2 regions of the Paracoccus aminophilus JCM 7686 genome follow, and region 1 is predicted to be linked to the other one. Evidence: riboswitches for the same ligand, from Rfam matches in the RefSeq annotation. Region 1 holds a riboswitch; the other holds the start of a gene.
What was found. A riboswitch is a leader RNA that binds a small molecule or an ion and turns the genes downstream of it on or off. The one in region 1 is predicted to bind cobalamin.
Positions count from the first base shown of each region.

Region 2: it holds a riboswitch for cobalamin, as region 1 does, so the genes downstream of both, nrdH (glutaredoxin-like protein NrdH) here and JCM7686_RS22005 (CbtB domain-containing protein) in region 1, are expected to answer to the same signal.

Region 1 is NC_022044.1:138,628-150,176, reverse strand. It holds gene JCM7686_RS22050 (FecCD family ABC transporter permease) at 1-89, shown strand, start outside; gene JCM7686_RS22045 (ABC transporter ATP-binding protein) at 86-853, shown strand; gene JCM7686_RS22040 (DUF6925 family protein) at 850-1,863, shown strand; gene prpB (methylisocitrate lyase) at 1,906-2,817, opposite strand; gene prpC (bifunctional 2-methylcitrate synthase/citrate synthase) at 2,821-3,990, opposite strand; gene JCM7686_RS22025 (MmgE/PrpD family protein) at 4,001-5,542, opposite strand; gene JCM7686_RS22020 (acyl-CoA thioesterase) at 5,558-5,950, opposite strand; gene JCM7686_RS22015 (short-chain fatty acyl-CoA regulator family protein) at 6,070-7,458, shown strand; gene JCM7686_RS22010 (CbtA family protein) at 7,529-8,368, opposite strand; gene JCM7686_RS22005 (CbtB domain-containing protein) at 8,380-8,583, opposite strand; adenosylcobalamin (AdoCbl) riboswitch at 8,631-8,723, opposite strand; gene JCM7686_RS22000 (histidine phosphatase family protein) at 8,804-9,352, shown strand; gene JCM7686_RS21995 (isocitrate lyase) at 9,467-11,077, opposite strand; gene JCM7686_RS21990 (malate synthase) at 11,204-11,549, opposite strand, start outside.
Region 2 is NC_022041.1:134,953-146,501, reverse strand. It holds gene JCM7686_RS00735 (acyl-CoA synthetase) at 53-1,684, shown strand; gene nrdF (class 1b ribonucleoside-diphosphate reductase subunit beta) at 1,768-2,739, opposite strand; gene nrdE (class 1b ribonucleoside-diphosphate reductase subunit alpha) at 2,815-4,941, opposite strand; gene nrdI (class Ib ribonucleoside-diphosphate reductase assembly flavoprotein NrdI) at 4,923-5,339, opposite strand; gene nrdH (glutaredoxin-like protein NrdH) at 5,355-5,576, opposite strand; cobalamin riboswitch at 5,671-5,866, opposite strand; gene speB (agmatinase) at 6,055-7,020, opposite strand; gene JCM7686_RS00705 (MFS transporter) at 7,044-8,399, opposite strand; gene JCM7686_RS00700 (LysR family transcriptional regulator) at 8,581-9,474, shown strand; gene JCM7686_RS00695 (FadR/GntR family transcriptional regulator) at 9,502-10,224, opposite strand; gene JCM7686_RS00690 (sulfite exporter TauE/SafE family protein) at 10,430-11,212, shown strand; gene JCM7686_RS00685 (pirin family protein) at 11,287-11,549, opposite strand, start outside.

The DNA.
Region 1 (11,549 bases):
GCGATCTCAAGCTTGGCGTGTTGACCGCCTTGATCGGCGCGCCCTTCTTTCTCCATCTGATCTGGCGCAGCCGGAGCGAGGGGCCATGAGCGTACTGTCCCTCAAGAAACTGTCCCTGCGCCGGGCAGGGCGTGGCGTCTTGGCGGGCATTGATCTCGATCTTGCGCCCGGCGAGTTTGTGGGCCTTCTGGGCGCGAATGGGGCGGGCAAGACCACACTCTTGCGCGCCGCTTTGGGGCTTTTGGCGCATGAGGGGCGATCCTCGCTGACCGGGCTTCGCCCAGCCGAGCGCGCGCGCCGCGCCGCCTTCATGCCGCAGGGGCGCGAGATTGCCTGGCCGGTCTCGGTCGCGCGGCTGGTTGCGCTTGGCCGCGCGCCCCATGGCGACGCAGGTGATCGCAATCGCGGCGAACACCCCGCCGTCTCCCGCGCCCTTGCCGCGCTGGGGCTGGAGCCCCTGCGGCATCGCCCCGCCACCGCGCTTTCGGGCGGCGAGCAAGCGCGCGTCCTGATCGCGCGGATGCTCGCGCAGGACACGCCCCTTCTGATCGCGGATGAGCCGATTGCCGGGCTTGATCCCGCCGCGCAGATCCGGGTCATGTCCTGTTTCGCGGCGCTGGCCGCCGAGGGGCGGACGGTGCTGGCCTCGCTGCATGATCTGGGCCTTGCCGCGCGTCATTGCTCGCGGCTGATCCTGCTGCATGAGGGCCGGATTCTCGCCGATGGCCCCCCGCTCGATGTCTTAAGCCCCACCCACCTTGCCCGCGCCTTCGGCATCACCGCCTATCGCGCGCAAACCGCCGAGGGGCCGGTGCTTCAGCCGCTCGATATTCTGACCGGAGACCTGCCATGACCGTCCCGCAACCGACGCTCGACCAGCATCTGAAGGCCGCGCTGCCCGATCCGGATGCGGGCTGGTCGATGGGCTCTTTCGGCGCGATTGCCGAGTTTCACCATGTCGCGGGCGATCCCGCCCCTGCCCTGCTTGCGGGCTGCGCGGCGGTCTCTGCGCGCGGCGGGGTGCGGCTCGAGGAGCTCGACCGGGTCACGCCCATCGCCTGGGAGGCGCTGAGCCCGCGCCCCGATCGCTGGCAGCAAGGCGTGGCGCTGTGCCTGCCCGCGCCCGAGGCGGCGATGACGCAGCGCGCGGTCCTGACCGAGCTTGGCCCCGACCATGACGCCTTGCGTGCTCAGGATCGTGCGGGCGTGCTTTTCGACATGGGGCTTGACCAGCCGCAAGTCGATTTCTGCATCCGCACCGCCGATCCCGAGCTGCTGGCGCTGCTGCGCGCCCATGTCGGACGCCCGGTGATGGCGCCCGGCAATCCGGCGATGGCCGCGATCCTCAAGGCCCATCCCCATCGCGTGGCGCAGAGCCGGATCGGGCGGGTCGAGGTCTATCAAAAGATCGGCGGGCCGGACACTGGCGGCACCTCTCCGACCGGGCCGCATACCCATGTCCTGCCCAAGCTCTTGCGCGCGCGGCGCAGCCATTCGGCGAATATGCCGATCCCCGAGGGGCTGGTGCCGGTCGCGGGCTTTCATCCACCCAGCCCGATCATGGGCACGCTGGCAGAAGACCGCGCCTTCGATCCGGAGATTTTCGCGGCGTTTCAGGCGTTTCTGTCGGCTTGGGGCGATCCGGTCAATCTGGCGATCAAGCAGCGGCTCTGGGCGGCCTTGGCGGGCGGCGCCGAGCCCGGCGATCTTGCCCCGCCCGAAGATCGCGCGGGTCGCGTCGCCTTTCGCGTGGCCTTGCGTCAGGCGGGGCGGCGCGAGGGCGAAAACGCACGGCTGGCCCGCTGGCGCGCCGCCTATGACCGCGAGCTTGACCACGCCGATGAAGATGCGCCGGGCCATTAGGCCCGACGCGTGCCCCGCGAGGGAGGTGCGGAGAAAGGGAAATCAGCCGAGTTTCGGCAAAACGCTGCGGGCAATGCTGGCGTCGAGCGCCTCGAAGTCATTGAGCCCGATCAGCGCGTAAAGCTCGGCCCGGGTCTGCATCTCGGGCAGCATGGCGGTGGTCGCGCCGTCGCGTTTGAGCGTGGCGTACAGCTTTTCCTGCGCCTTGTTCGCGACGCGCAAGGACGAGACCGGCCAGATCACCATATCATAGCCAAGCTCTTCGAATTCGCGCGCGGTGAGCGCGGGCGTGCGGCCAAATTCGGTCATATTCGCCAAGAGCCGCACGCCGGGCAAAGCGGCGCGAACCTCGCGAAACATCTCGACGCTGGTCAGCGCCTCGGGGAAGATCGCATCCGCGCCCGCCTCGACGTAAAGCTTCGCGCGCGCGACCGCGCCTTCGATGCCTTCCGAGGCCGCCGCATCGGTGCGCGCGATCACCACCAGATCGCGCCGGGCGCGTGCCGCCGCCGCAACCTTGGCCGCCATATCCGAGGCGCTGGCCAGTTTCTTGTCGTTCAGATGGCCGCATTTCTTGGGCAGGAGCTGGTCTTCGAGGTGAACCGCGCCTGCGCCTGCCTCCTCGAACACCCGCACCATATGCATGACATTGAGCGCCTCGCCATAGCCGGTATCGCCATCGACGAGCAGCGGCAGCCCGCTCGCCCGCGCGATCTGGCGGATGAAGAAAGCGACCTCATCGACGGTGATGATGCCGAGATCGGGCAAGCCCATGCTGGCCGTCATCGCCGCGCCCGAGAGATAGAGCGCCTGAAACCCCGCCGCCTTCGCCTGAAGCGCGGCCATGCCGTTTTGCGCGCCGGGCAGTTCCAGAATGCCCGGCCGGGCCAAAGCCGCGCGGAACCGGGCCCCCGCAGGGGCCTCGGGCAGGTCGTTTCCGATCAGATAGGGCATGGCTTACTCCGCTGCGGTAGCAATGAGGCGGTCGCGCAGGTCGATCGGCTGAAAATCGCGGTTCTCGGGGCCGATGTAATTGGCCGAGGGCCGGATGATCTTGTTGTCGATACGCTGCTCGATCACATGAGCGCCCCAGCCCGCCGTTCGCGCGATCACGAAGAGCGGCGTGAACATTGCGGTCGGCACGCCCAGCAGATGATAGGACACCGCCGAGAACCAGTCGAGGTTCGGGAACATGCCCTTGGCATCGGCCATGACCGTTTCGATCCGGGCGGCGATCTCGAACATCTTGGTGCTGTTTTGCGCCTCGGCCAACTGGCGTGCGACCCGCTTGATGACGACATTGCGCGGATCCGAGATCGTATAGACCGGATGGCCAAAGCCGATCACCACCTCTTTCGCGGCGACGCGGGCGCGAATATCGGCCTCGGCCTCGTCGGGGGTCGCATAGCGTTTCTGGATCTCGAAAGCGACCTCATTGGCGCCGCCATGTTTGGCGCCGCGCAGCGCTCCGATTGCGCCTGCGACCGTCGAATAGACATCCGAGCCCGTTCCCGCGATGATCCGCGCGGTGAAGGTCGAGGCGTTGAATTCATGCTCGGCGTAAAGGTTCAGCGTGGTCTGCATCGCCCGCACCTCGCCCGCCGAGGGCGGGGCACCGTGCAGAAGGTGCAGGAAGTGGCCGGCGATGCTGTCCTCGGAGCTCTCGACCTCGATACGGCGGCCATTCTGGGCGAAGTGATACCAGTAGAGCAGCATCGAGCCCTGCGAGGCGATCAGCCGGTCGATGATGTCGCGCGCGCCGGGCGTGTTATGATCCGCCGCTTCCGGCAGCACGCAGCCCATCGCCGAGACGCCCGAGCGCAGCACATCCATCGGATGCGCCGAGGCCGGGATCGCCTCGAGCGTCTGGCGCACCGCCAAAGGCAGGCCGCGCAGACCGCGCAGCTTGGCCTTATAGGCGCGCAGCTCCGCGCCAGAGGGCAGCGCGCCATGGATCAGCAGATGGGCGATTTCCTCGTATTCGCAGGCCTCGGCAATCTCGAGGATGTCATAGCCGCGATAATGCAGGTCATTCCCGGTCTGGCCGACGCTGCAGAGCGCTGTATTCCCGGCCACCACGCCCGAAAGCGCCACGGATTTCTTTGGTTTTCTAACAGGTTCCGACATGTTCTTCCCCTTATGACCAGTCAAAGATGCCCGTCGGGCGCGGTGCGCCAAGACGATCCGGCGAGACGGTGAAATTGAGCTGCCCCAGATCGCCGCGCCCCAGATCGCTCAGGTTTTCGGCGGCATTGAGGAAGCGGCGCTGCTCTTCGGGGGTGATGATCCCTTCCGAGAGCGTCAGGAATTTCTGGACGTAATTGGCGCGGACAAAAGGGCGCGCGCCATCGGGATGGGCATCGGCCAAGGCAAGCTCGTCGCTGATGACGCGGCCATCCTTCAGCCGCACCTCGACCCGACCGCCAAAGGCTTTCTCCTTGGGATCGCGGGCGTGATAGCGGCGCGTCCATTCGCCGTCCTCGACGGTCGAGATCTTGTGCCAGAGCGCCACGGTCTCGGGGCGGTTGGCGCGCTCGGGGGCATAGCTTTTCTCGTGATGCCAGCCGCCGTCTTCCAGCGCGACCGCGAAAATATACATGATCGAATGGTCCAAAGTCTCGCGCGAGGCCTTCGGGTCCATCTTCTGCGGGTCTTTCGCCCCGGTCCCGATGACGTAATGGGTGTGATGCGAGGTGTGGATGATGATGCTGTCGATCTGGCTCAGATCACCGATCCGTGGCCCCATGCGCCGCGCCAGATCAATCAGCGCCTGCGACTGATATTCCGCCGAATGCTCCTTGGTATAGGTGTCAAGGATCGCGCGTTTGGCCTGACCCTTGGCGGGCAAGGGCACCTGATAGCGCGCCTCGGGGCCCGACAGCAGCCAAGCGATAAAGCCGTCCTCGCCTTCCCATGCGGGCGACGGCGCGCCCTCGCCGCGCATGACGCGGTCCACCGCCTCGATCGCCATTTTGCCCGCAAAGGCCGGGGCAAAGGCCTTCCACGAGGAAATCTCGCCCTTGCGGCTTTGGCGCGTCGTCGTGGTGACATGCAAAGCCTGCTGGATCGCCTGATAAATCACCTCGGTCGGGAGTTTCAGCGCCGTGCCAATCCCGGCAGCGGCTGACGGCCCGAGATGGGCGATATGGTCGATCTTGTGCTCGTGCAGGCAGATGCCTTTGACCAGATTGACCTGAATCTCATAGCCCGTCGCGAGCCCCCGGATCAGATCGCGGCCCGAGAGCACGCAATGCTGGGCCACCGCCAGCAGCGGCGGGATATTGTCGCCGGGATGGCTGTAATCGGCGGCGAGGAAGGTGTCGTGGAAATCCAGCTCGCGCACCGCCGTGCCATTGGCCCAGGCCGCCCATTCCGGGCTGACGCGGGTCGCATCCGACATGCCAAAGACCGTCGCGCCGCGCTGATAGGGATGGCACAGCGCCTGTGCGCGCGCCGAGGCGACCGGACGCCGCGCCAGGGATGCCGCCGCCACCGCCGCATTGTCGATGATGCGGTTCACGATCATCTCGGTCACTTCGGGCAGAACCTCGACCGGATCGGCGGCGACCTCGGCGATTTTCCAGGCGAGCTGGTCCTCGCGCGGCAGATGTTCGGCGGATTTGTAGCTGCGCAGATCATGCAGGACGGTTGCGGCAGAGATCTTGTCGTGAATGGTCATTTCGCTTTCCTTTGTTCAGATCGGTGTGGCGAAGGGGGCGGGCGTCAGCGCCTGCGGGCGGCCTTTGTCATCGACCGCCACCATCTCGAAGCGCCCGCGCAGGACCTCGCGCCGGGTCGCAGAGCTCAGCGGTGCTGCCTGCCCCACGACCTCGACGGTCATCGAGCTGCGCCCGGTGCGGATGACCCTGGCCTCGAGCTCCAAGAGCGCGCCGACCGCAATCGGGGCGCCGAAATCGACCCGCTCCGAGCGCGCCATGACCACTGCGGTCCGGGCATGACGCGAGGCGGCGATAAAGGCCGCCTTGGCCATCAGCGCCAAGGCATTGCCGCCAAAGAGCGTCCCGTAATGGTTCGCCTGTTCGGGAAAGATCACTTCGGTCAGGGTGGTCGTGGCAGGTGCGGTCATGTCGATTGCCCTTCGCAAGATTGGCAATCCCATCTATTCACATCCGGGATACCGCGATAAACTCCTGAAAAAGCGGTGATCTGCGAAGGTCATTCTTGCAAATTGCAAAGGTTGCGAAGATGGCAAAGACATTCATGGGCGTGCGCCTGCGCCGCTTGCGCGAGGAACGCGGGCTCACTCAGGCGGCGCTGGCCCGCGCGCTCGAGATCTCGCCGAGCTATCTCAACCAGATCGAGCAGAACCAGCGTCCGCTGACCGTGCCGGTGCTTTTGAAGCTCAATCAGGCCTTCGGGCTGGATGTGCAGCTCTTTTCCGATGCCGATGAGGGGCGGCTCATCACCGAGCTGCGCGGCGCCTTGGCCGATCAGGGCGCGGGGGCGTCTTTGGCCGAGGTGCGCGAGCTCGCCGCCAATATGCCCGCCGTCGCTCGCGCGATTGTCGCGATGCAGCGGCGTCTGCGCGATACGGCAGAGCGCGCCGATCTTCTGGCCGGGCGGCTCGACAACCGCGACAGCGCGGCCTCTCCGGCGGCGTTTGAATCGGTGCGCGACTGGTTTTACGAGCGGCGCAATTACATCCCCGAGCTCGACGAGGCCGCCGAGGCCATCGGCGCGGCCCTGCCGCCCGGTCGCATGACGCCGGGGCTGATCGACCGGCTGGCGGGGCGGCATGGCATCCGCATTGCGCTTGCGCCCGAAAGCGGCAGTCTGCGCCACTTTGACCCGGCGGCGCGGCTCTTGCATCTCGCCGCTCATCTGAGCGAGGGCCAGCAGGCCTATCAGATCGCGACCCAGCTGGCCTTTCTCGAACAGGATGAGCTGATCCGGCGGCTCTCGGATGAGCCGGGGCTCGGCCCCGATGCCCGCGCCTTGCTGCGCATTGGGCTTGCGAACTATTTCGCGGGCGCGCTGCTGCTGCCCTACCGGCTGTTTCTGGCGACGGCCGAGGCGCTTGGCTATGACATCGACCTGCTCGGGCGTCGCTTTGGCGTGGGGTTCGAGACCACCTGTCACCGGCTCTCGACCCTGCAACGCCCCGAGGCGCGCGGCGTGCCGTTTTTCTTCATCCGCACCGACCGCGCCGGGAATATCTCGAAGCGGCAGTCCGCCACCGATTTCCACTTTTCGCGGATCGGCGGGTCCTGCCCGCTGTGGAATATCTACGAGGCGTTCTCGCGCCCCGGAGAAATCGTGCGGCAGGTCGCGCAAATGCCCGACGGGCGCAGTTATCTGTGGATTGCGCGGCTGGTGCGGCACGGTCAGGGCGGGTTTGCCGCCTTGGAAAAGACCTTCACGGTCGCGGTCGGTTGTGATCTCGCCCATGCCGAGCGGCTGGTCTATGCGCGCGGGCTCGATCTGCACGATCCGGGTCTTGCGACGCGGATCGGCCCGGGCTGCAAGGTCTGCGAGCGGCCCGCCTGTCCGCAGCGCGCCTTTCCGATGCTGGGCCGCGCGCTGGATGTCAGCCCGACCGATGCACGGTTCGCGCCCTATTCCAGCGGGGCCTGACAGAAAAACGCGCCGACGGGAGGGCCGGCGCGTCAGATGTGTCAGGATCGCTGCGTGTTAAGGGGGCGTCTTAAGCGAGCCGCGTGCGATGGGCCGGCGTGTGGTTCCACGAACGCTGGACCAGCCAGCCGAAGATCAGCCCGATGCCGCCCCAGAGCACCGCCTCGATCACCAGCGAGACCGTGCGGAAGTGCCAAAGCAGATCGCCCGGGAAATCCGCAGGAACTTCGTTGATCGTGGGCAGCACAAAGCCCGCCGCCGTGACCAGCCCAAGATAGGCGATGGTGGCGATGATGCCCGACTGCCAGCGGTTGGTGCTGCTGCGCGCGATTGCGACCGCGATCACCATGGCGATGATCGACAAAAGCAGCATCGCGAAATAAAGCTGCGTGCGCATTCCGATGGTCTCGCCGTGGCCGACCGCGGGCGGGTTGGCCGGGTATTTGAGCTGCGGCACGATGATGACCATGACATAGCCAAGCCCGGCCATGATCGCCGAGGTCGCCTGTGCCGAGAGATGCGAGAAACGCCCCTCGATCAGCGCGAAGGCCAGACCGAAGATGCCGCCAAGCCCCGCGCCAAAGACCAGCATCCCGGTCAGCAGGCCAAAGCCCGCCTGAGTCTCGCGCGACACCAGCGCCTCTTCGTCGCCGCCATGCGAATGCCCGGCAGGCGCCGCAGATTCGCTTGATGCGACCACGGTCGAACCCGCGTCGGTCGTGCCATGTTCATGGGTCGCGGCCTCATGGGTGGCGGCGTGATCGGCCTCGGCTTCAGCGGCGGAATTCGCCTCTTCGATGGCAATGGCGGCGGCAACCGGGGGCTCGCCCCAGACGCGGCCCACGCCAAACGCCAATAGGCCAGCGATCAGCCCGGCAATCATGCCGAGCAGCAAATAACGTCCAGTCATGTCAGATCCCCTCAGTGGCAGGGGAAGCCGAGGAGGTGACGGGCATCATGCACGAATTCATGCACATACATGCCGTCGAACAATGCCACCGCGCCTTGCTCGGTGGTGACGAAATACATGGCGAGCAGCATGATCACGCCCGCAAAGATCGCCCAAGGCGCCCATTTGCTCAGCGGGATCGGCTCGACCTGAAAGTCGGGGGCGACGGCAGACATAGCCATAATTTCTCTCCTTCGGATACGCGTCCGGCGTGGATTTCTGCTTGCCATGAACAGGGGTCTGACTTCCGCGAGGCTTTCGCGGTTACAGTGGCGCGACCGCGCCGGATTCACACCGGCTTCCACCGTCAGGACAATCTCGAAGATGCTGCGCCTGCAATGTGGCAATGTCAAAGAGAACTTGCCTGACCTAACCCCAATGTCCGAAGCTCAACTGATGACGATCCGACTTTCCCTGATTTGCGCCGCGCCCCCTGACGGCACGGCTTTCCCCGCCGATCAGCCAGCCTCTCGGCCTGCGCTGGACAAGCTGACCCCGCTTGCCGGGGCGGACCTCTGCCTGATCTCGCCCCTGCGGCGCGCGCGCGACACCGCGCAGGCGCTTGGCTGTCAGGGCGTGCTGGTCCCTGCTTTGGCCGAGACCGATTTCGGCGCCTGGGCCGGGCGCGCGCCCGCCGATCTGCTGGCCGAAGCCCCCGCCGATTTCGCGGCCTGGCTGGGCGATCCCACCGCCGCGCCGCATGGGGGCGAAAGCTTCGCGCAGATGGCCGCGCGGGTGACCGGCTGGCTTGACGCCCTGACGCCCGAAAGCGGAGAGCTGATCGCCATTACCCATCCCGGCCCGATTCAGGCGCTGGTCCTGTCGGTGCTCGACGCGCCCCTGAGCGCCGCCGCGCGGGTCAGCGTCAAGCCCCTGTCGCGCACGCGGCTGAGCCATGACGGGCGGCGCTGGTCGCTCCATCCCGGCGCCGCGCTCTTCGACTAACCGGCGCGGGCAGGACGGCGAAAACAGATGCGCCGCCCCCGGAAGGGACGGCGCAGAGAGGGCCGGTTTACCGCGATTCCCAAGGAAACCCCGGCCCCCTATCCGGGGCGCGGCTTATTCCGCCGCGAATTGGTTCATCGTATTGGCATGGCCGCCCGCTTTCAGCGCGCGCTCGCCCGCGACCATTTCCTTGAACGTGTCGCCCAGATCCGAGCCGACCTCGTGCTGGTGCTTGACCGCCGAGATGCCGCGCCGGATTTCCTCGCGCTGGACCGTCTTCACATAGGCCAGCATCTTGTCCTCGCCGAAATAGCCGCGGCTGAGTTCATCGACCGATTTCGCGGTGAGGTGGAAGGTCGGCAACGTGATGAGGTTGTGGAAGACCCCCGCGCGCGCCGAAATATCGGTCTGGAAGCGTTGCAGACGCGCATCTGCCTCGCGGCCGAGATCCGTCGCGTCGTAATCGGCCTTCATCAGCTCATTGCCCTCGGGGTAATCGCGCGCGCTGATCTTGCCCTCGGCCAGCCATTGTGTGCGCACCTGTTTGCGCAGGTTGAGCGTCCAGTTGAAGCTCGGCGAGTTGTTATAGGTCAGCTTGGCTTTCGGCACCTCCTTGCGGATTTCATTCACCATGCTGGCGATCTCATCGACATTCGGCGTGTCGGTTTCGATCCACAGGAGATCCGCGCCGCCATCGCGCAGCGAGGCCACGCAATCCTCGATCACCCGGGCGCGGCCGGTGCCTTCGATGAAGGGGAAGAGCCCGTTCGGCAGGCGCACCGGCTTGACGAATTCGCCGCCCTGATAGAGCGCAAGTTCGCCCTCGCGGATCGGATTGGCCTCGGTGATCTGCTCGGTCTTCAGCCATTTGAGATATTCGGCGGCGTGATCGCCCGGCTTCTGGCTGACCGGCACTTTCTGGGTCAGACCGGCGCCAAGGCTGTCGGTGCGCGCGACGATGACGCCATGATCGACGCCGAGCTCTTCAAAGGCCAGACGGCAGGCGCGGAGTTTCTCGATGAAATCTTCGCGCGGCACGGTGACCTTGCCGTCCTGATGGCCGCATTGCTTGGCATCCGAGACCTGGTTCTCGATCTGGAGCGCCGAGGCCCCCGCCTTGATCAGCTCTTTCGCGAGCAGATAGGTCGCATGTTCATTGCCAAAGCCCGCGTCGATATCGGCGATGATCGGCACGACATGGCTTTCGAAGCTATCGATGGCCTCGATCGCGGCGCGGCGCGCCTCGTCGGTTTTCGCGGCCTTGAGATCCTTGAAAAGATCGTTCAGCGCGACCTCATCGGCCTGACGCAGCGAGACATAGATCTCGTTGATCAGATCGGCGACGGCGGTTTTTTCATGCATCGATTGGTCAGGCAGATGGCCCCAGCGGTTGCGCAGACCGGCGACCATCCAGCCCGAGAGATAGACATAGGTGCCCTTGACCGTGCCGCGCAGGCGCTTGACCGATTTGATCATCTGCTGGGCGTGAAAGCCCGACCAGCAGCCAAGCGATTGGGTGAATTGTGCGCTATCCGCGTCGTAAGCGGCCATATCGGCGCGCATCACCGCCGCCATGTCGCGGGCAATATCGAGATGGGTGTCGTAGGGGCTTTGCAGGCGCAGCTGCGCAATCGCGTCAACCGAAACCCCGCCCGGCGCCTGACCGGAGGGGTAGCGGGACAGGAGCTCGCCATGGATCTCCGAAAAAGTCTTTCGTTTGGTCATGATGTTTCCTTTCACGTTCAATCTGTTGGGTTTTGTCCTGCGGCGCGGGTACAGCGCGCGGCAGTGGTTCGGGTTGAGGTTCGGGAAGCGGGCCGCCAAAGGGCGAAAGCGTAGTGACCGGGTCCATCAGTCGAGCGCATTCAGCAGGTCATAGGCGGCAAGCGTGATGAATTCGGGCAAAAGCCGCGCGGTGGCGGCCTCATGGACCAGCCGGGCCGCCGGGGCGTAATGGCCGCGGTGGAAGGCATTGGGGCCGATCCGGTCGAGAATGCGGACGATCTCGGCCTGAATAAGCTCGCCCAGCCAATCGGCGGTCAGAAGCCGTTCTTCGCCATCCGAGAACTCGACCGGCGCGCGATGATGGACCCATTGCCAGAGCTGCGCACGGCTGGTCTCGGCGGTGGCGGCATCTTCGAGCAGATGCGCAATCGGCACCGTGCCGCGCCCCATCAGCCAGTTCGAGAGATATTCC
Region 2 (11,549 bases), on a different replicon from region 1:
GGCGGCGCGGGCCGGGGCCCCCGCCACGGGACGGATCTGCGAGGAGGATAAGATGCAACGGAACACGATCTATGATCAGGCCCTCGATGCGGGCCCGGCCAATTTCGAGCAATTGAGCCCGCTGCGCTTTCTGGAACGCACCGCCGCCGTCTATCCCGATTATCCCGCCATCGTCTATGAAAGCCGCCGCCAGACCTGGGGCGACACCTACCGCCGCTGCCGCCAGATGGCGGGCGCCCTGGCCGCCCGGGGCTTTGGCCGGGGCGATACGATTGCGGTGCTCGCGGCCAATATTCCCGAGATCTTCGAAGCGCATTTCTCGGTGCCGATGACCGGCGCGGTGCTCAATGCGATCAACACGCGCCTCGATGCCGAAACCATCGCCTTCATTCTCAACCACGGCGAGGCGAAGGCGCTGTTCGTCGATCCCGAGTTTTCCGAAACCGCGGCGCGCGCGATCGCGCTCGCGAACCGTCCCGACATGCTGGTGATCGACATTGAGGACGCGAGCTTCCCCGGCGGCCGCCCCCTCGGCCAGCTCACCTATGAGGCGCTTCTGGCCGAGGGCGATCCGGCCTTCGACTGGCATCTGCCCGAGAGCGAATGGGACGCGATCAGCCTCAACTATACCTCGGGCACGACCGGAGACCCGAAGGGCGTCGTCTATCACCACCGCGGCGCGGCGCTGAATGCCGCCCAACATATCAATGCCTGGGAGATGCCGAACCACGCGCGCTATCTCTGGACGCTGCCGATGTTTCACTGCAACGGCTGGTGCTTCCCCTGGACGATTGCCGCCAATGCCGGGGTCAATATCTGCCTGCGCGCCGTGCGGGCCGAGCCGATTTTTCGCCTGATCGAGACCGAGAAGGTCAGCCATTTCTGCGGCGCGCCGATCGTGCTCAATATGCTGGCCAATGCTCCGGATGCGCTCAAGACCTTCACCCATCAGATCAAGGTGATGACCGCAGGCGCCCCGCCCCCCGCCGCCGTCATTGCCGCGATGGAGGCGATGGGCATCGCGGTCACCCATGTCTATGGCCTGACTGAAACCTATGGCCCGGCGGTGATCTGCGCCTGGAAATCGGAATGGGACAGCCTGCCCGCCGCCGAGATCTCGCGCCTGAAAGCTCGTCAGGGGGTCAAGAATCTGGTGCTGGGCGAGCTGATGATCGCCGACCCGGAAACCCTCGCGCCGCTACCCGCGGATGGCGAGAGCATCGGCGAGATCTTCATGCGCGGCAATAATGTGATGAAGGGCTATCTCAAGAACCCCTCGGCAACCGCCAAGGCCTTTCGCGGCGGCTGGTTCGCCTCGGGTGATCTCGCGGTCATGCATAAGGACGGCTATATCGAGATCAAGGACCGCTCGAAGGACATCATCATCTCGGGCGGCGAGAATATTTCCTCGATCGAGGTCGAGGACGTGCTTTACCGCCATCCTGCTGTCATGGAAGCCGCCGTGGTCGCGCGCCCTGACGAGACCTGGGGCGAAACGCCCTGTGCCTTCATCACGCTGAAGCCCGGAAAAACCGCGACGGAAGCCGAGATCATCGCCTTCTGCCGCGAGAATATGGCGCGGTTCAAAGTGCCGAAAACTGTGGTCTTTACGGATCTGCCCAAAACCTCGACCGGCAAGATCCAGAAATATGTCCTGCGCGGCATGGTGAAGGATCTGGGCTGAGGAAAAGGAAAGGGGGCTGTCCGCCCCCTCTTGCAGCTTCGCCGCAATTCACCCCCGAGGATATTTCCTCATGAAAGACAGGATCAGAAGTCCCAGTCGTCATCCTCGGTCGCGACCGCCTTGCCGATGACATAGGACGAGCCCGAACCCGAGAAGAAGTCGTGGTTCTCGCTATCCGTCGAGAGGGCGGCGAGGATGGCCGGGTTCACCTCACAGGCCTGCGGCGGGAAAAGCGCCTCATAGCCGAGGTTTTGCAGCGCCTTGTTGGCGTTGTAATGCAGGAAGGCTTTGACGTCTTCGGTCAGGCCGATGCCGTCATATAGCTCGGCCGCATATTTCGACTCGATGTCATAGAGATCGAAGATCAGCGAGAAGGCGAAATCCTTGAGCTCCTGACGCTTCTCTTCCGAGACTTTCTCTAGGCCGCGCTGGTATTTGTAGCCGATGTAATAGCCATGCACCGCCTCGTCGCGGATGATCAGGCGGATAAGGTCGGCGGTGTTGGTCAGCTTGGCGCGGCTCGACCAATACATCGGCAGATAGAAGCCCGAGTAGAAGAGGAAGCTTTCCAGGAAGACGCTGGCGATCTTGCGTTTCAGCGGATCGGCCCCGACGTTATATTCCTGCAGGATCAGCCGAGCCTTTTGCTGGAGATGCTGGTTCTCTTCCGACCAGCGGAAGGCCGCATCCACCTCGGGCGTCAGGCACAGCGTCGAGAAGATCGAGGAATAGCTGCGCGCATGCACCGCCTCCATGAAGGCGATGTTCGAGAGCACCGCCTCTTCATGCGGCGTCACCGCATCGGGCATCATCGACGGCGCGCCCACCGTATTCTGGACGGTATCCAGCAGCGTCAGCCCGGTGAAAACCCGGATCGTCAACTCGCGCTCTTCGGGGCGCAAGGTCGCCCAGCTTTGCACGTCATTCGACAGCGGCACCTTTTCCGGCAGCCAGAAGTTCACCGTCAAACGGTTCCAGACCTCGAGATCCTTGTCATCGTCCAGACGGTTCCAGTTGATCGCCTTGAGCGGCGCGCGGAGAATCTGATCCTTCATCCGAAGAACCCCTCTTTCATGTCAAAATATCCTCAGGGGTCCGGGGGCAGACAGCCCCCGGCGTCATGACGTGGCTCAGAGCGAGCAGGACACGCAGCCCTGAATCTCGGTGCCTTCCAGCGCGGTCTGGCGCAGGCGGATGTAGTAGATCGTCTTGATCCCCTTCTTCCACGCATAAATCTGCGCCTTGTTGATGTCGCGGGTCGTGGCCTCGGCCGGGAAGAACAGCGTCAGCGACAAGCCTTGGTCGACGTGCTCGGTCGCCGCCGCATAGGTGTCGATAATTTTCTCGGGGCCGATTTCATAGGCGTCGCGGTAATATTCGAGGTTTTCATTGTTCATGAAAGCCGCCGGATAATAGACGCGCCCGATCTTGCCTTCCTTGCGGATCTCGATCTTGGCCACGATCGGGTGGATCGAGCTGGTCGAGTTGTTGATATAGCTGATCGAGCCGGTCGGCGGCACCGCTTGCAGGTTGCGGTTGTAAAGGCCATGCGCCATCACATCCGCCTTCAGCGCGGCCCAATCCTCACGGGTCGGCAGCTCGATGCCGTCAAAGACGCGCACGACCTCCTCCGAGACCGGCAGCCAGTCCTGTTCGGTATATTTTGCGAAGAACGAGCCATCGGCATATTTCGATTTCTCGAAGCCCTTGAAAGTCTCGCCTTTTTCGCGCGCGATCAGGTTCGAGGCGCGGATCGCGTGATAGGCGATGGCGGCGAAATAGACGCTGGTGAACTCGACGCCTTCGGGCGAGCCGTAATGGATGCGCTCGCGGGCGAGGAAGCCGTGCAGGTTCATCTGGCCAAGACCGACCGCATGGGCCTCGTCATTGCCGCGCCGGATCGAGGGGACGGATTCGATTGCCGACATTTCCGACACTGCCGTCAGCGCGCGGATTGCCGCTTCGACGGTGGCGCCGAAATCCGGGCCGTCCATCGTTGCCGCGATATTCAGCGAGCCGAGGTTGCAGGAAATATCCGTGCCCATCTTGGAATAGCTCAGATCTTCGCTGAACTCCGAGGCCTCATTGACCTGCAGGATTTCCGAGCAGAGGTTCGACATGGTGATGCGCCCGTCGATCGGGTTGGCTTTGTTCACCGTGTCTTCGAACATGATATAGGGATAGCCGCTCTCGAACTGGATCTCGGCCAGCGTCTGGAAGAAGGCGCGGGCGTTGATCTTTTTCTTCTTGATGCGCTTGTCGTCGACCATCTCTTGATATTTCTCGGTGACCGAGATTTCCGAGAAGGGGACGCCGTAGACCTTCTGCACGTCATGGGGCGAGAAGAGATACATATCCTCGTTCTTCTTCGCCAGATCGAAGGTCACATCGGGAATGACCACGCCCAAAGACAGCGTCTTGATGCGGATCTTCTCGTCGGCGTTCTCGCGCTTGGTGTCGAGGAACCGCAGGATATCGGGGTGGTGAGCGTTCAGATAGACCGCGCCCGCACCCTGACGCGCGCCAAGCTGGTTCGCGTAGGAGAAGCTGTCTTCCAGCAGTTTCATCACCGGGATGACGCCCGAGGACTGGTTCTCGATACCTTTGATCGGTGCGCCGGATTCGCGGATATTGGTCAGCATCAAGGCCACGCCGCCGCCGCGCTTCGAGAGCTGCAAGGACGAGTTGATCGAGCGGCCGATCGATTCCATGTTGTCTTCGATGCGCAGCAGGAAGCAGGAAATCAGCTCGCCGCGCGATTTCTTCCCGGCATTGAGAAAGGTCGGCGTTGCCGGCTGGAAGCGCCCCGAAAGGATCTCATCCATGAAGCGGGTCGCCAGCTTTTCATCGCCGCGCGCCAGCGCCAGCGAGACCATGACGACGCGGTCCTCATAACGCTCGAGATAGCGCTGACCGTCGCGGGTCTTCAGTGTATAGGAGGTGTAATATTTGAACGCGCCGAGGAAGGTCGGGAAGCGGAACTTCTTGCGGTAAGCCTCGTCCCAGATCTGGCGCATGAAGTTCTTGGAATATTGGTCCAGAACCTCGGCCTCGTAATAGCCTTCCTCGACCAGATAATCGAGCTTCTCGTCCAGCGAGTGGAAGAACACGGTGTTCTGGTTCACATGCTGGAGGAAATATTGATGCGCCGCCTTGCGGTCGGCGTCAAAGCGGATGTTGCCCTCATTGTCATAGAGGTTCAGCATCGCGTTCAGCGCATGATAATCGAGTTCGGCCTTCACGCCATTGTCGAGCATTCCATCCCCCGGAATTCTGCTAGGCCCGCGCGGATACGGGCGATGTCGGTTTCATTGCCGGAAAGCTCAAAGCGGTAGAGCACCGGGACGTTGCATTTTTGTGCGATCACATCGCCCGCAAGGGCGAAGGTCGAGCCGAAGTTTCGGTTTCCCCCGGCGATGACGCCACGCAACAAGGCGCGGCGGGCGGTGTCGTTCAGGAAGTGGATCACCGGCTTGGCGACAGCGCCCCGCCCCTGCCCGTCTGCATAGGTCGGCAGGACCAGCACATAGGGCACGCGGGGCTCGGGCATCGGCTCGGCAGGCGACAGGGGTATCCGCGCGCCGCCAAGGCCCAGCCGCTCCACCAAGCGGGCCGTATTGCCCGAGCGCGAGGAGTAATAGACCAGATCCAGCACGGCGCGGCGGGCTCCTTACGACAGGCGGCCGATCATGTCGGGACGGAACCCGGCCCAATGCTCTTCACCCGCGATCACCACCGGGGCCTGACGATAGCCAAGCGCCACCACTTTCTCCATGGCAGCCGCGTCTTCCGTCAGGTCCACCACCTGATAGGACAGGCCCTTTGCATCGAGCGCGCGGGTGGTGGCCGTGCACTGCACGCAAGCCGGTTTGGAGTAGACGGTGATGGTCATTTTTTGTCCCTAGGCATGGCACGAGAGGCGAAGGGACCACCGTCGAAGCGCACCGCGACGGATATCAAAAGGTCCCGCGCCCACCGCACGGTTAAGTCTTTTTCCTGTCCTGGCAGGTCTCTGACTCACGGGTCACGGCTCGGCCGATCCCTAGGGGTGGCAGCCCCCGGACCTCTTTGGCTTCGCTCTCCGCCTACAGTTGCGGGGGCAGCGCTGGCTTGAACCAGCTTCCCTCTTTTTCCCTCCTCAAGCTTTCGCCCGACTCAAGAACCAGAACACAACCAATGGACACCACCGCCACAGAAATGTCAACATATGGTATATAGGCAACGATGCCCGCCAAGCCATCTGACTTTGCTGAGTTTTGCTTGAAATGTAGGGAAAACTGGTGGCCGGAAAAGAAGAAGGGGGCCGTTGGGCCCCCTCTCGCATCTTGCGGATTCGGTTTCAAGCGCCATCGCTGTGACGCCGCAGCATATCAGCTTTGCGTGCGCTGCGCCCGGGCGTGGAAGACGAAGCCGAGGAAGTTCAGAAGCACCTGCGCCGCCAGAACCGAGGTGACATCGCCATGGTCGTAATCGGGCGCGACCTCGACCAGATCGATGCCGACGATCTCGTGACGTTGCGCCACCGCCTGCAGCATTTCGAGCACCTCGTAATAGAGGAAGCCGCCATGCGAGGGCGTGCCGGTGCCGGGCGCGATCGAGGGGCAGAAGCCGTCGATATCAAGCGTGACATAGACGCGCGCGCCCTCCGGGATGCGGTCGATCACCCCCTCGGCCCCCAGTTTGCGCGCCTGACGCACCGAGAGGATATCCGAGCCCGCCGCCCGCGCCGCCTCATAGCCATCGCGCGCCGTCGACGAGACGTTGCGGATGCCGACCTGGGTCATGCCCGTGACATAGTCCTTTTCCGAGGCGCGGCGCAGCGGGCTGCCGTGGCCGGTGCGCACGCCGTGACGCTCGTCTACGAAATCGAGATGGGCGTCGATTTGCAGGATGTGGATGTCGCCGCGCCCCGCGAAGGCCTCGATGCAGGGGATGTTGATCGAATGATCGCCGCCGATCACCACCGGGAAGGCCCCGGCATTCAGGATCGCCTCGACCCCGGTCTTGATATTGGCATGGCTTTTCGCGGTATCGGTGTGGACGATATCGGCGTCGCCAATATCGACGATGCGCACATCCGAGGTCAGATAGGTCGCGTCGTCTTCGTGGTCATAGGCGCCGCCATGGCCAAAGCTGAAGAGCGTCGAGGCCTCGCGCACGCCCCTCGGCCCAAAGCGCGAGCCTGCGCGGTATTGCGTCCCGAAATCGAAGGGCGCGCCCAGCACGGCAACATCGGCGTCGATCTTCGACCAATCCGCGACATAGGGATTCTTGCCGAAGGTGCAGATGCCAACGAAGGGCAGGTTCAGGCGGCCAGCGTCATAAGTAGCGCTCATAAGGGGGTCCTTTCGGGTCGAGGTCAGTCTTCCAGCTTGGCGCCGGGGGCTCCGGCGCGGCTGAACATGATGGAAACAAAGGTGATCGCGGCGGCGATGGTCAGCAGCCAGGCCGGAGCATAGGCCGCGCCGATAAAGCCGCCGATCCAGGTCGCCGCCAGCGGCGCGGTGCCGCCGAACAGCGCATTCGCCGAGTTATAGCTGAGCGCGAAGCCCGAGAAGCGGACGCGGGTCGGGAAAAGCTCGCACAGGAAGGTCGCCAGCGTGCCGCCATTCATCGCGAAGAGGATGCCAAAAAGCGACAGAACCGCGAGGATCAGCAGGTAGCCACCGCTCGCCATGCCGGTGTAATCGACCGACGAGAGCACGCTGAACAAAGGCAGCGTCGCCACCATGAACAGCCCCGAGCACAGCAGCAAGATCCGCTTGCGACCAATCCGGTCCGACAACCGCCCCATCAGGAAAATCGCGCAAAGATAGGCCAAAAGCGTCACCGTCGCGCTCAGGAAGGCCGCTTCCTTGCCGACGCCCAGCTCATCCGACAGCCAGGTCGGCATATAGATCAGGATCAGATAGAAGCCGACCGCATTGACCAAGGTGCCGCCAAAGGCCGTGAAGATCTGCGGCAGATGGTTCTGAAGCAGCTCTTTGACCGGAGCCACGGGCACATGGCGCTCTTCCTCAAGCGATTGGAAATGCGGGGATTCCTCAAGGCGGCGCCGGATGTAGACGCCGACAAAGCCCAAGGGCAGCGCCATCAGGAAGGGCAGACGCCAGCCCCAGGACAGCAATTGTTCTTCGGTCAGGACGCCATAAAGCACCGCCACGAACAGCGAGGCCGCGAGCAGCCCGGTCGCCTCACCCGCAGGCACAAGGCAGGTGAAAAAGCCGCGCCGGTTGTCGGGCGCATATTCCGCCAGAAACGAGGCCGCGCCCGCGAATTCGCCCGAGGCGGCAAAGCCCTGCACCATCCGCGTCAGCAGCAACAGCACCGGTGCCAACATGCCGACGGACTGATAGCCCGGCAGGAAAGCAATGACGAAAGTCGCGCCCGACATGATGAAGATCGACAGCGACAGCGTCGCCTTGCGCCCGAATTTATCGCCGAAATGGCCCCAGATCACGCCGCCGATCGGACGCACGATGAAGCTCAGCGCAAAGACCGCATAGGTCGCCATCAAGGCGCTGCGGGCATCGGTCGCCGGAAAGAACACCTTGGCGATGACCGCGGCGAGAAAGCCGTAAACGGCATAGTCGAACCATTCGACAAAGGTTCCGATGAAGCTGGCGAAGGCGGCGCGGCGCAGCAGGCCGCTTTCGGCCACCTCAGCGCGGCTCGGACCGGGATTGGCCCTGAATTCGGTGGTCTCGGCAGTCATGAGGTCTCCTCCCCTCTGGCTGGTTGCGGCTTTGGGGAGCGCAGGCCCTGGCCGCAGGACAACCTCCCCGCTGTCCTGCGACCGGATCTGACGATGCCGCGCCGCTCACCTGCCATAAATCGAGAGTTTCTGTTATTCGTTTCGGGATTTCTGATGTATTCGACCGAAAGGAGGAGGAGCGATGCGCATCAACGACTATACCTTGCGCAATCTGCGCACCTTCTGCGCCGTGGTCGAACATGGCGGCTTTGGCGGGGCTCAGGCGGTGCTGGGCGCCTCGCCTGCGGCGATCTCGACCCATCTCAAGGATCTGGAAACGACCTTGGGCTTCACGCTCTGTCATCGCGGGCGCGCGGGTTTTGCCGTGACGCCCAAGGGGCAAGAGGTCTATGCCGAGGCCAAGCGCATGCTCTCGGTGATGGAGGTCTGCGAGGCCAATCTTGGCACGCTGCGCCGGATGCTGACCGGGCATCTGCGCATCGGCATCGTCGACAGCGAGGCCGACAACCCCGATCTGCCGATCCACCACGCGATCCGGCGCTTTTTCACGCGTGAGCAGCAGGTGCGGCTGACCGTCGAGGTCGGCACGACCGAGGCGCTGAGCAAAGGGCTGCAAACCGGCGATATCCATGTCGCCATTGGCCCCTTTCCGACCCGGCACCCGAATATCGACTACCGCCCGGTCTGGGTCGAGGATCACGCGCTCTATTGCGGGCAGGATCATCCGCTTTTCGACCGCGAGCCGGGCGCGATCTCGCCGCAGGAAATTTCGGCCCATCCGATGACGGTGCGGCCCTATCTGCAACGCGCCGAGCTGGCCGCGCTGCATGATCCGCTGATCACGGCTTCGGTTTCAAATATGGAGGCGCAGGCCGTGCTGATTCGCTCGGGCTGCTTTCTGGGCTTCCTACCGGTGCATTTCGCGCAGAAATGGGTCGATCGCGGCGAGATGCGCGCGCTTGGCGGGCCCGGGCTCGACTGGAAATCACAGTTCTACATCGCCTTGCGGGTCCAGCCAGAACCGACCGAGGTCGCCCGGTTGTTCGCGCAGGATCTGGCGGCGACGCTTGGTTAATCGGTGGGGGGTTAATCGGTCGCCCGGTCAAGCGCGGGCGGCTTCGGCCCGCGCGAAGGGCTTGGCTGGAACCATCTCGGGCAAGATCAGATGGGCGGCCATCAACCGGCGCGCCTCGCCGGAATTGCGGTCGCGGATCGCCTCGTAAATCGCGCGGTGTTCGTCGATGAAATTGGCAAGCCCCTGACGGTCATCGTCCAGCACAACGCCATATTGGCGCATCGCCAGCGCGATATGTTCCTTCAGCGCCTCAAGCGCGGTCGAAAAGAACTCGTTGCCCGAAGCATGGGCAATCGCCAGATGGAACTGGTAATCGGCATCTTCGCGGTGGATCGAGCGCGCGGCGGCCGCGCGCATCATCTCGAGCGCCAGCGCAATCGCCGAGAGACTGCAGGCATCATGGCGCAGCGCCGCCAAGGCCGCGACCTCGGGTTCCAGCGTGCGGCGGAATTCATAGCAATTGGTCAGATCGCTGCCGTCATCAAGCCGCCCGAAGCCAAGCGGCTCTTTCAGCCCGATGGCCCGCACGAAACTGCCCGCGCCCTGACGCGACTCGACCAGCCCCTGCTCGCGCAGGCGGCGCAACGCCTCGCGGATCACGGGGCGCGAGACCTCGAATTCCGCCGCAAGCCCATGCTCGGTCGGCAGCCGCTCATTGGCGTCATAAGCGCCCGATTTGATCGCGCGCTGCATCCGCTCGAAAACGATATCGGCGAGAAGCTTGCGCCCCTGCCCGCCGAGGACACTCATGTCCGTCCCTTTCCTTCCGACCGCGTCGCGTGTTTCCTTGGCCGCATCTTCGTCGCGAGAAAATACGACCGTTTGAATTTGCTGTATATAAGCCTGAAGGCCTGCTCCTCGCCAATCGCCAAGTGACGCCAGTCACATTCGCGCGCGGCCCGAGAGATCATCTGGCCGCCCGGCTCACCTGCGATATCCCGAAAGGAGCTTTCGCATGACCACCTTGCTTTTGCTGTTCGCGGCTGGCCTGATCGGCGGCCTGCTTCTGGGCATGATCGGCGTCGGCATGGCGCTGATCGCCGTGCCGGTGCTGACCTTCGCGCTGCCCCATCTCGGCGTGCCGCCGGATCTGGCGCCGACCGTGGCGCTGGCGACCTCGATGGGGATCGTGACCATCGGCTCTGTCAGCACGGTCGTGGCCCATAACCGGTTGGGCAATATCGACTGGCCCGCCTTCCGCGCCATCGTGCCCTTCAGCCTGCTGGGCGTGCTGGCCGGGTCGCTGCTGGTCACGCGGCTGCCCGCCTCGACGCTGAAGCTGATCTTCGCGGCGTTTTTGCTGTTCGTCGGGGTGAAAATGCTGATCTCGGGCCGAACCGGGGGCGCGGTGCGGCCGGTTTCGGTGGCGATCTACCGCGCCGCCGGGGCGGCCATCGGCTTTGCCGGGGCACTGATCGGCGCAGGCGGCGGCGTCTTCATGGTGCCGTTTCTGTCGGGGCGCGGCTGGAAAATGGTGCGCGCGGTCGCGACCTCGGCGGCGATTGGCCTGCCGGTGACGATCTTCGGTGCGGTGTTTCACGCCCTCCGCCCGCTGACCGGGGTCGCCGCGCCGATGCTCGGGTCCATCCATTTGCAGGCGCTGATCGGCATCGGCTTTGGCTCGGTTCTGGCCGCGCCTTTCGGTGCCCGTCTGGCCAGCCGCCTGCCCGGCGATGTGCTGAAGAAAGGCTTCGCGCTGATCCTTCTGGTGCTGGCGGTCGAGCTGATCCGGCACTGATCCAAGCCCGCGCGCGGCATTGGAAAAGGGGCCACGCGGCCCCTTTTCCTTTTGCGACAAATCTGCCCGAAGCGTCAGCTGCCGTCGGTCAGCGGGATGAATTCGCTGCGGTCATCGGGCGGCAGGTCGAACTGACCCAAGCCCCAATTGGCCGCGCGCCATTCTTCCTTGGCGTGCTCGATCTTTTCCTTCGAGGACGAGACGAAATTCCACCAGACATGGCGCGGCCCGTTCAGCGTCGCGCCGCCCAAAGCCATCAGCCGCGCGCCCTGTTCGCCCGCCGCCACCGTGATCTTGTCGCCGGGGCGGAAGACCATCATCTGACCGGCCTCGAAGG